Regions from separate parts of the Mammaliicoccus sciuri genome, predicted to be linked through region 2. Evidence: riboswitches for the same ligand, from Rfam matches in the RefSeq annotation. Region 2 holds a riboswitch; the other holds the start of a gene.
The links. A riboswitch is a leader RNA that binds a small molecule or an ion and turns the genes downstream of it on or off. The one in region 2 is predicted to bind FMN.
Positions count from the first base shown of each region.

Region 1: it holds a riboswitch for FMN, as region 2 does, so the genes downstream of both, ribD (bifunctional diaminohydroxyphosphoribosylaminopyrimidine deaminase/5-amino-6-(5-phosphoribosylamino)uracil reductase RibD) here and MUA60_RS07610 (ECF transporter S component) in region 2, are expected to answer to the same signal.

Region 1 is NZ_CP094824.1:1,829,943-1,836,042, forward strand. Features, by position in the region: gene MUA60_RS09415 (proline dehydrogenase family protein) at 1-86, shown strand, start outside; gene ribH (6,7-dimethyl-8-ribityllumazine synthase) at 127-597, opposite strand; partial or broken gene ribA (GTP cyclohydrolase II) at 618-1,767, opposite strand; gene MUA60_RS09430 (riboflavin synthase) at 1,779-2,411, opposite strand; gene ribD (bifunctional diaminohydroxyphosphoribosylaminopyrimidine deaminase/5-amino-6-(5-phosphoribosylamino)uracil reductase RibD) at 2,416-3,462, opposite strand; FMN riboswitch at 3,606-3,738, opposite strand; gene MUA60_RS09440 (hypothetical protein) at 4,222-4,425, opposite strand; gene MUA60_RS09445 (FAD/NAD(P)-binding protein) at 4,503-5,735, opposite strand; gene MUA60_RS09450 (betaine/proline/choline family ABC transporter ATP-binding protein) at 5,988-6,100, shown strand, end outside.
Region 2 is NZ_CP094824.1:1,459,859-1,465,958, reverse strand. Features, by position in the region: gene MUA60_RS07630 (LysM peptidoglycan-binding domain-containing protein) at 1-481, opposite strand, end outside; gene MUA60_RS07625 (RecQ family ATP-dependent DNA helicase) at 570-1,943, opposite strand; gene MUA60_RS07620 (helix-turn-helix domain-containing protein) at 1,924-2,880, opposite strand; gene MUA60_RS07615 (ferredoxin) at 2,985-3,233, shown strand; gene MUA60_RS07610 (ECF transporter S component) at 3,275-3,823, opposite strand; FMN riboswitch at 3,903-4,032, opposite strand; gene MUA60_RS07605 (ATP-binding protein) at 4,108-5,850, opposite strand; gene MUA60_RS07600 (response regulator transcription factor) at 5,850-6,100, opposite strand, start outside.

The sequences.
Region 1 (6,100 bases), 370 kb from region 2:
AAGGAAAAATCGCTATCGGAGCTAGTGTATTAGCTGGCTTAACCCTATTAGGTATTGGCGGCATTGCTAAAGGTAAGAAAAAATAACACATAAGAAGCCAGGACGCTTGTCCTGGCTTCATTGGTTTTATATTTGTGTTTCGATATTTTTAAGTAAGTTTGCCATTTCAATTGCAGCTAAGGCAGCATCTCCACCTTTATTACCTGCTTTTGTTCCTGCTCTTTCAATCGCTTGTTCAATTGTTTCTGTCGTTACGATTCCAAATATTACAGGTACTTCCGTTTCATCGTTTACTTTAGAAATACCTTTCGCAACTTCATTACATACATAATCATAATGAGTAGTCGCCCCTCTAATGACACAGCCTAATGTTACGACTGCATCGTATTTGCCTGACTTCGCTAACTTTTTAGCAACTAAAGGAATTTCATACGCCCCAGGTACATATGCGACATGAACATTTTCTTCATCAACGTTATGTCTGATTAAAGTATCTTGAGCTCCATCTAATAAACGACCTGTTATAAAATCGTTAAATCTACTCACGACGATTGCTACTTTTAATTGTGATCCATCCATTTTACCTTCAAATTTCATTTTAAAAACTCCATTCTATTTTATATTAAATGACCCATTTCATGCTTTTTAGTATTGATATATGATGCATTTGTTTCGTTCGGTTCAATGACAACTGGAACTCTATTAGAAACATGTATACCTAAATCTTGTAATTGATTAAATTTATCTGGATTATTACTGATGAGTTGTATTTCTTCTATATTAAAGTATTTCAAAATCTGACTCGCTTCAGTATAATCTCTTAAATCCGCTTCAAAGCCTAAAGCTTCATTAGCAGTAATCGTGTCATATCCTTGTTCAATAAGTTCATATGCTTTAAGTTTATTGATCAGACCTATTCCTCTACCTTCTTGAGGTAAGTATAAAATCATACCACCATGTTCTTGAATGTATTTCATTGAATATTCAAGCTGTTCTCCACAATCGCATCTAGCACTATGGAAAATATCACCTGTCACACATTCAGAATGTATACGTACATTCATACCATTTTTGATTTCTCCTGAACTAATGACAATATATTCTTTATCGTCTAATTGAGATGTAAAGCCGTACATATCGAATTCACCGTATGAAGTTGGTAATTTAACTTTAGATTCAAGATGTATAATTTGATCATGGTGTTTTCTATACTTTACAAGTTCATCAATCGTTATCATTAACAAACCATGTTTACGTTTAAATTGATATAAATCATCTCGACGAGCCATCGTGCCATCATCATTCATAATTTCACAAATAGCACCAGCTGGTTTCGCTCCAGAAAGTTTCGCTAAATCAACACAAGCTTCTGTATGACCTATTCTTTCAAGAACACCATTGTCTTTAGCTATTAATGGAAATACGTGACCTGGTTGAACAAATGCTCTTGGTGACGTTTCATTTATTAATGCTTTAATCGTATCTGCTCTTTCAAAAGCACTAATCCCTGTCGTACTTGATGCATGATCAATACTTACAGTAAATGCAGTCTTATATTTATCACCCGTTTCAGTCATCAATTTCACTACTAATCGGTGCACAGATTAAACCTCTCGCATGTGTAGCCATAAAATTAATCGTTTCAGCTGTTAAATACTCAGATATAGCGACGAGGTCACCTTCATTTTCTCTATCTTCATCATCTACTACAATAATCGGTTTACCACTTTTAAGTTCTTGTATGGCATCTTCTACGTTATCAAACATGTTATAGCCTCCTAAAATCCTAGATTAAGTAATTTCTCTTCGGATAAATTTGAATGATTTTGTCCCGTTGCTTTCTGCACATATTTAAATAACAAATCCGTTTCAATATGTACGCTGTCACCTTGTTTTTTATTAACAAAGATTGTACAATCTCTCGTTTCAGGAATTAAATGAATTTCAAATTTTTGAGGATATAATTTAAAAATTGTCAAACTAACACCATCAACTGTGATAGATCCTTTATCAATCATTTGATTTAATAAATGCGCTTCTGTAGATATTTCAATAATCCATTCATCTTGTCTCTTTGAAATATGTTTAATAATGCCCTGACCATCTACATGTCCACTTACAAAATGACCGCCAAATCTTCCGTTCGCTAACATCGCTCTTTCAAGATTGACTTTGTCATTCATTTTCAAATGTTCTAAATAAGTTACTGAGATAGTTCCAGTAATCACTTCCACTTTAAAAGTAGAACTTGCTTTCTCAGTAACGGTCAAACAAACACCATTAACAGCAACGGAATCACCTAGTGATAAATCATCCATTATTTCAGTGGCTTCAATTGTTAATGTTTTAACGCCTTGGTTTGTGCTTGTATTCTTGATTACACCAACTGTTTCAATGAGTCCTGTGAACATCTTGTCACTTCTTTCTTAATGTTATTTTAAGATCTCCACCAATGATTTCTGTTGATATAATTTCAAATAATTTACTATTGGATAAAGGAACCACATCATGCGTTTGATAATATTGATATTTTCCTTGACCACCAATCATCTTCGGGGCTTGATAAATAATTAATTGGTCTACTAAGTCTTGTTCAATAAACTGACTTACAAGTTTAGGACCTGCTTCAACCATCACTTGAGCATATCCATCTTCATATAAATCTTTCATTATCGGTTTTAAATTTGATAAATCACTCTTCTTAACTTTAATATGTTGATTCTCATAAGTGTGAAATGATTGCGAACTCGTTACAACAACGACAGGATTATCTTCATCTTTGAATATTTCATAATCACCTTCAAAGCTTGATTGCTCTGTTAATACAATTCTAGTTGGATTACTTAACTCAGGATTACGAGAAGTTAATAATGGATTATCTTCACGAACTGTCATCCCACCTGTCATAATGGCATCATGTTGTGAGCGCAATTTTAATACATCTTGTTTAACTTCTTTAGAAGTAATCCATTTACTTTCTTTGTAATCTGTCGCAACTTTACCATCTAGGCTTGTAGAAATTTTCAAAGTAATAAAAGGTAATTTCGTTTGTTGTTGAAGAAAAAAAGCCTCATATAAGTCTTCTGCTCTTTTTGAAGGCTCATGTTTTACATCTATTCCAGCTTCGTACAACATTTCATGACCACTATTTTTAAGAGAATCATCTTTAACTGCATATACAACTGATTGAATACCATTGTCGATAATCGCTTTGGCGCAAGGTGGTGTTAAACCATAGTGTGAACAAGGTTCTAAAGAAACATATATTGTTGCACCTTGAGCATCTTCACCTGCCATTTTTAAAGCTTGTATTTCAGCATGTGCTTCACCCTTTTTTAAATGTGCTCCAAAACCTATAATTTTATGATCTTTAACAATAACAGCACCAACAGAAGGATTCGTACCCGTCTGCCCTTGTAAACGTTCAGCTAAATCAATTGCAAAATCTAAATATTGATTCATTTCTTTACCTCCTAAAAATAAAACCCACCGAAAATCACTTTTCGGTGGTTGGGAGTAAAAATGTATCACGAAATAAGCCTTTTATGAAAAAAGACTTTAACATTTTAAGTATAACGAAATAAGCGTATAGCATACGCTGTCGTCTATTCTTTCTCCCATCCAGACTATACTGTCGGCTTCAGAATGTTACTGAATCAGCCATAAATGAAAAATCACTTATGGGTCGCGGGCTATTATACCGCCGGTTGGGAATTCCACCCTGCCCCGAAAGAATATATTATTAAATTATATATCAGTAATCACTGATGACATCATTCTATACCATATCACTAAGAATTACAATTGAAGAAGTTAAATTTATTTTGTTGTTGTTTGTGTGATGATTTCAAAAAAGCTGATAACGGCGGTCTTGTGAACACTTCTGGTCAAACTTGTTTATAACGATGGTCTTGTGAACACTTTTCGGCCAAACCTGTTCATAACGGGGTTGTTGTGAACACTTTCGACCAAACTTGTTTACAACGGGGCTGTTAGTTACAAAAGTCGGCTGAATTGTAACTATAGACCCCCTTATTTACAAAACTCCTCTGAATTGTTACTATGGACAGCCTTAATTACAAAACTACTCAGAAGTGTTAATACTGGTATTCTTATTTGCACTTTGTATCAAAACTGCTAATAACGCCCCATCACCCATACATAAAAATAAGCTTGAGACATCAAACATTGTCTCAAGCTTACATTTCAATTTCCATTATTCTACTTCTTTTTTGATTTCGCCTTTTTAACTTTTTTTCTTTCTTCTAATTCAATATATAAGTCATTGACTGCTCTTACGGATTGATCGACTAATAATGAAACGCCATTTACATCAAAATTTACTCCACTTGTTAATTGTCCAATTACTTTTAAATTTGGCATTGTACCGAATTTTGGACTAATGACTTCATTTGAATATGGCATGACAAGAATACCTCCAAATGGATGAGCAGCTATAATTTGTTTGTTCTCTAAACCTTTAATAAAATGCTCTTCTTCTGTCAGTTCTGATAAATGTTTTTAGGACCAGTCGCATTAATGACATAATGATAACTTGATTCTTCTTGTTCACCTTCATACTTAATTCTAAATTTACCGTAATATTTTCGTACATTTTCTAATCCTTCTTTAACGACAATGTCTTCATTTTCAATCCATTCAATCAATTGTTTCGCTGAAGATTGAGGCATTGGATTCGCATTACGTTTAAAGTGATGCCCATACTTTTCTAAAAATGTCGACTTATCATCAATTGTCATGGCATTCCAAACAGGAATCATATGATGTTTTACTTCTTCAACAAATGATTGAAAATGCCCTACTTCGTCTTCATGTCTTAAATCATATTTCATATTCGCTACATTATCTTTTTTAAATCGATAAAGCATTTTTTTCAAGTTAATATTTTGATATTCACATTCTTTCGCAAAGAGGTTTTCTATTTCTTTTAATGGTGCGATACCTTTATGCGTCTTTTTTAATTTTTCTATTGCATCTTTCGTAATATACTTCAAATTAATTTCATGTTTAATACCTCTAACTGTCGGAAATTGAGCATGTCTTGATGCTACAGTTATTGGCAGTTGTTTATGATTTTCCATAACAAATCTAATGACATCTATTGAACTAAGTCCTGTTCCAATTATCGCAATATCGTCATTTTCTTTTACATCACGCAACGCTTTAATAGTTGGATATGGCGATTCAATATAACCTTTTAATCCAGATAAATTATACGGATCTTTATAAGGTAAAGTACCAATTGTCAAAAATACATAGTCATATTTTTGACATACCGCTTCATCATCTTCTATATAACAGACATCTATTTTATATTGACCTCTTTCATCTTTAATTTCTTCGACATAGCAACTATCTACTTTATGCTTATGTACGAATATATTATCGTGTTTATTTAACAAGTCATTTAAAATAGATTTCATATAATGACCGAATACTAATCGTGGTAAATATTTCGCTTTTCCATAGTCAAAATCATCATTTTTCTTATACCATTTCTTAAAATCTTTCGTATCATCTGGACTTAAGGACATTTGATTAGCTGGTAAGTTAATGAGCAAGCGATCACTATCATTTTGAAATGGCTTGCCCATACCCATATCTTCGACACTATCAAATATATCGACCGTTATTTTTTTGAATTTTTTATGCTTTGCTAATTGGTTTAACGTACTAACACCAGCAGTTCCCATCCCTATTATAGCTACTTTCAAATTGTACCCCTCCAAATCTCTCAATGCATAATATGCAAAAATCATTCAATTTTATAAATCTATTATACATGTTGAGAACATAACATGTCTTTATATATAACATTAGTCTCATTCACACTTTTTGTATTTATTCCTTTTTTTAAATAACAATAAACATAAATTACACGTTTTAGGCGATTTTCATAATTATGCAACTAATGTGTTATAATAATAAACGTCATTATTATAAATTTCAAAAAAAGGAGAAGTGTTATGTTATCAATCCAAGACTTAACTAAAGTTTATCGTGGCGGTAAAAAAGCCGTTAATAGCATCAATATGGAAATTCAATCTGGTGAATTCATAGCTTTTATCGGTACGAGTGG
Region 2 (6,100 bases):
GATCATTTTGCTCTTTAGGTTGTTGATCCTTAGTTTCAGGTTTATCTGTTAAAGATCTTTTTTGTTTTGGTTTATTATTTTGAGTGTTTTTATTGGCGTTAGCAGCACTTGTGCCTGCTGCTCCAGCACCAACTGCACCTGCAGCGCCAATTGCTCCAGCCTTTTTAGACGACTTATCTTCATTGTTTGGTGTTTCTGAAGCTTTAGGTATTTCTTTTTTAGGTTGTTCTTCTTTTGTTTTCTGTTTATTAGCTTCTTCTTTTCTACGTTGTCTTCTTAATGCGCCTCTTGGTGGATATTGTTGTTCTTGTTTACTTTGTTGTTGTTTTTCATCTTTTGGTTTGTCTGATTCTTTTCGATTTGGCTGACTTTTATCGTTAACCTCTTCGTTGTTGTTTTCTAATTCTTGTGTCTTGTCTTCAGGTCGTTCTATCTTTTGACGACTTTTTTCGAATTCGTCTTTAAAATTATCTTTAGACAATAAACTCACCTCATCATTATCTTTTTGTATATATATTGAATTATACTTTATTATATCCTTGTTGAACTTATCAAGTAAAGTAATCCTATTAAAATATTGCATTTAATCTATTTTTATAAGAAGTTTTGTATTTGACTTCTTTTATATTTGGTAATTTTAATAAATTTGCATTCTTACAATTGTCACAACAATGATTATCTTGTGTAACATGTTCATTAAAATAGTTCATTAAATACGTACGTCTACATGTATCGATTTGAATATAATTTCTCATAAAACTAAATGCATATTGTTTTTGATTCTGCTCAGCTTGAATTTTCTCTTTTAATTGATTAAGTGGATATAATTCAAGAAGATATTGAATATTTTTAGATATCTCCTCATTTAGTTGATACCCTTGTTCGAATAAATTAAGCATATCTATATCAATTCCATGCTCATCAGCTAAATGGCTTAATATGTGAATATCACTTGCTGTAAATAAACTAATTGCTTGAGAGGATTCGCCATCACGACCTGCGCGCCCTACTTCTTGTACATATTTAGAAGGTGAAGTAGGTAAATGGTAATGTATAACGGTTCTTACATCTTGTTTATTAATCCCCATACCAAAAGCACTTGTGGCAACAATGATTTTAATATCGTTATTGATAAACTGAGTTTGTACAGTTGTTCTTTCTTGATAGTTTAAATCTCCGTGGTAAATCCCTGTTAAAAAGCCTTCTTTATAAATCATTTCAGCTAATTCATGACATTTCTTTTTAGATGATACATAAATAATGGTTGGTCCTGAGTCTTTTATTGTGTCTAATAGGTAATGATCTTTTTCTTCTTCGCTATCAAAATTAACATGATGATACATAATATTTGAACGATTGAGTCCTTCTTTATGTATTTTAAATTGACGCTTTGTAATCACTTCTATATCTTGTATCATTTTATTTGTCAGAGTAGCTGATAGTGCAATAACTTGTGCTTCTTTAAAGTATTGTGTGACTTTAGAAATCAGTGCATAATGTGGTCTAAAATCAAAGCCCCATTCACTTAAACAGTGTGCTTCATCTAAGACAATATATTTAAAACCAATAGATTTAAATCGTTTAAAATTATGTTCTTCATATATGAATTCCGGGCTACAAAATATAAATTGATAGTTCGATAAATTTCTAAATATGTCTGACCGTTCATTAGGATTAATAGCAGAATGGATTGCAACAGCATTCTTCTCGCCATTTAATTTCATCTGAACGACTTGATCATCCATTAAAGAAATTAGTGGAGAAATAATGAGCACTCTGCCACCAGTTATATATGCTGGCAATTGGTAACATAAACTTTTTCCAGCACCGGTTGAAAGGATGCTCAGCACATCATGGCCGTCTAATATATTTTGGACGGTTTCCTCTTGCCCGTTTCTAAAATGATCATAACCAAAATACTTTTTAAGTTCTTGTTGTAGCATTTAATCCCTCCATTGCATAGCAAACATACATGAGTTTGATTTCGAAATACGTAAAATCATTTAACACTTCATAATAAAATTTCAAATTTTGATTAGGTGTTTGTTGAATAACTTCTATAAATCTAGCGTATTGTTCATCACTTACGTATAAATTCTTATCCTTTAAATAACCTTTAATAAACATTTCAATAATATGATCATGAATAGTATGTGTCTTAACACGTTTAATGTTTGCAAGTTGATCCATATCGTAACTGCGATTTAATAGTTCATATGTAGTAAATGTTTGTTGGTTTAACAAAGGCTGGTAGTTAATCTGAGATAATATTGGATAGCGTTCTTTATTTTGTATCGTAACTTGGATAAATTGATATTCTTCTACTAACTGTTCTCTTAAATCCATAATACCAATGTCTTCAATCATTGAAATTTGTTCAATTGTATAAGGTGTTTCCCGAAAACCTGCTAATAAATAATGCATATAAATTGTTTGAAAGTATGTATTCATATCTTCAAATAGCTGATATATTTCTTCTATAAATTGATTTTCCCCTACTTCTTTAATGTGTACATAAATTTCTTTAGCTTTAAATTGTATCTCTTTATCATTGATGATTGGTTGATACGCTAAATGGTTATGCTTTTTTTGACTAATCATCTGAGTTAATAATAAGATTGTATTAACAGATTGAATGGCCTGACTATAGAAAAAGTCGCCAATAATTGGCTTATTAATGTGTTCTACAGGTTCGTTAATGATTAGTTCGAATTGTTCAAATTTCAAATTTGGCAAAGAGCCATAATACAATTTTAAATGTTCAATCGTGGCATCAAAATATGTTTGATGAGTCTTTTTACCTATTAAAATATTATAAATACTTTTATCAGTTTTGTTGTCATGCTTCATGGAAAGGGTTTTCAGTATAATCTGTTTCAAATAAGTCACCTCAAATAACATAAAAATGTTGAAATCTCTAAGTGTTATCACTAAAATAAGTATGTATAATAAGTGTAGCATGTTTTTTAAAGGAGGCGAAAATTTTGGCTAAATACACAATAGTAGATATGGATACATGTATAGCATGTGGCGCATGTGGAGCAGCTGCCCCTGATATATACGATTATGATGATGAGGGAATCGCCTACGTGATACTAGACGACAATAAGGGAATCGAAGCTGTACCAGAAGAATTATTAGAAGATATGGAAGATGCTTTCGAAGGTTGTCCGACAGATTCAATTAAAATAGCAGATGAATCATTCGATGGAGATGCACTTAAATTCGAATAATATATATGAGAAAGGCTAGGATGTGAGGTCCTAGCCTTTCTTTATTTTATAATAGACTTAAGTTTATCAAATATTATAATGTATATGACAGAAATGACAATACCTTTAATTAAATTAAATGGGATAATACCGGCAGATACGATTAATTTTAAATTATTTGCGATATCTGCAAGATTCATAATTTGTCCGTATAAAGGTAATAGAACAAAGTAATTCATTAAACTCATTAGAATTGTCATCAAGATTGTACCAACTGATAATCCATATCCCATAAATAATTTTGATTTTTTCATGCGATAGAAATAATAAGTTGGAATGACGAGACATATTGACGCTAAAAAGTTAGCTGTATTTCCAATTGGTTCGTGTGACACAATTAAGAAATTCAATACGTTTTTAAATAATGCGACTAATATACCTGAAACTGGACCGAACGCAAATGTTGCGACAAGTACAGGAATATCACTGAAATCCATTGTTAAATATGGTGGTAAAAATGGCAATGGAAATTTCAAAAACATTAAAATAAAGCTGATTGCGATGAGCATACTTACAGTGAGTAAGCGTTTTGTTTTGTTATCGTTAGACATATAAACTCCTCCTATTCATCTCGTAAGAATAGGAGGAAAAATTATCGCAAAATAAACCTAGTCAAGACTAGATTTTTTCCTCCATCTTCTCCCATCCAGACTTTAACTGTCGGCCTTAGAATTTCACTAAGTCAGCCAATATACATACATATATTGGGTCGCGGGCTTTAACCGCCGGTATGGAATTACACCAAACCCCGAAGATGAATTTTTTTATTTAGTTTTAATTACAAAATATATATTAGCACATTGGTCAGGTATTTTCATCTAAATAACTCAACAATTTAAACTTTTGGTAAAGTTATTGTAAATTGAGTGCCTTCACCCTCTTTACTATCGACTTTAATCGTACCATGATGTGCATCTATAATTTTTTGAACGATAAAGAGACCAAGTCCTGTTCCATGTTTACCTCTTGTGCGAGAAGCATCAACTTTATAAAAACGATCAAATATTTGATTTAAATGTTCTTTAGCAATACCTACGCCACTATCTTGAACTGTTATAACAAAATCTTCTTCATCCGTATCATCAAAGACGACATTAATAGAATCATTTTGATGTGTGTATCTAATCGCGTTATCGATTAAATTCGTTAAAATCTGCTCAACACGATCACTATCTCCATACCAATTCGTAAGATTTCCAATATGTTTAACGGATAAATTCAAACCATTTTCTCTTGCTTGAGGTAAGAATTTAGTTTCAATTTTGTTCATTAATGTTGAAATATTAAAGTCATCTAAATGAACTTTAATGCCTTCAGCATCCATTTTGGCAACTTCTAATAATTCATTAATCAATCTACTTAATCTTTTAGACTCATCTAAAATAATATATAAGAAATCATCAACATCTTTCTTCTCTGTAACAATACCGTCAACAATTGCTTCAGTATAACCTTGTAACATAGAAATTGGTGTTCTTAATTCGTGTGAAACGCTTGCGATAAAGTCTTTTTTCATTTGATCCATATGGTGTTCGTCGGTCATATCACGAATGATTACTACTATACCTGATGAACCATCATTTTGAATGCTATCGATATATGTTGATATAACGACATAATATTTATGACCTAATTCGTATTCGAAAAACTGCGTATCCTTCTCTTTAAATGTGTCATTTCTTTGTGTAGATATATCAACATGATCAAATTCTCTTACTTCTTTTAAGAATGTATCGGCTTTTGAGTTAGTAATAATGATTTCATTCTTATCATTAATGCCTAACACACCATCGATCATTGAATTAATGAGTTTTTCTTGTATGTTATTTTTCGATTTAACATCATCAATGTTTGTACGGATGTCTTTACTCATTTTATTAAATGCTAGACCGAGTTCGCCGATTTCATCACGCGTATAAATCGGTACTTTTTCAGTATAGTGACCTTTAGCAACTTTAAAGGCTGCATGTTTTAATTGAATTAAAGGTTTCGTTATTCTGTTTGAAAGGAAGAATGCAAAGACCGTACTTACGATTAATAATATAATGGCTGAAACAAGTATACTCAGTGTAACAACATTTTGAGCTTCTTTAATGGAGTTGATATCTTGGAATAAAAAGATACCTGCATCTTCCTCAGGAAAAGCTTGAGAAGGATAGCCTAATAAAATATATTGATGTTTCTCGCCGTTATAAGTTAAATTGATTTCTTTTAGTACGTGTTTATCTTCATTAAACACTTTGTCGAACGCATGATTAGTTCTAATCTCATTAATCATAACTTCTTTTAATGGATTTTCAGATTTTGCTGTTAAATCATCGCTATTTTTAACGATTATAAGTCCAGCAGGGTCTTCAACAAGTGCTCTTGCATAATCGATTGCTGACTCTTTTTCGTGTGAACTTAGTAATAATCGTTCTATTTTGCTTGCATTATTATATAAATTTTCACCTGTAGTAGATGTATTATAAGATTGTAAGAAAGTTATAAGAAATCCGCTTAATAAAAGTAAAACTGTCGTTACTATTAAAATAATAGATAACCACAGTTTTACAACAACACTATTTAATCGATTCATTATTCAGGAACCTCAAATTTATAACCGACGCCCCATACTGTATGAATCATTTGTGCAGCATCTTCAGAAACTCTATTTAACTTTTCACGTAATCTTTTAACATGCGTATCAACTGTTCTTAAATCACCATAAAATTCATAGTGCCAAACTTCTTTCAACAGTTGTTCTCTATCAAATACTTTATCAGGTGATTTTGCTAAATATAATAATAATTCATACTCTTTAGGTGTTAAATTTACTTCTTTTTGAT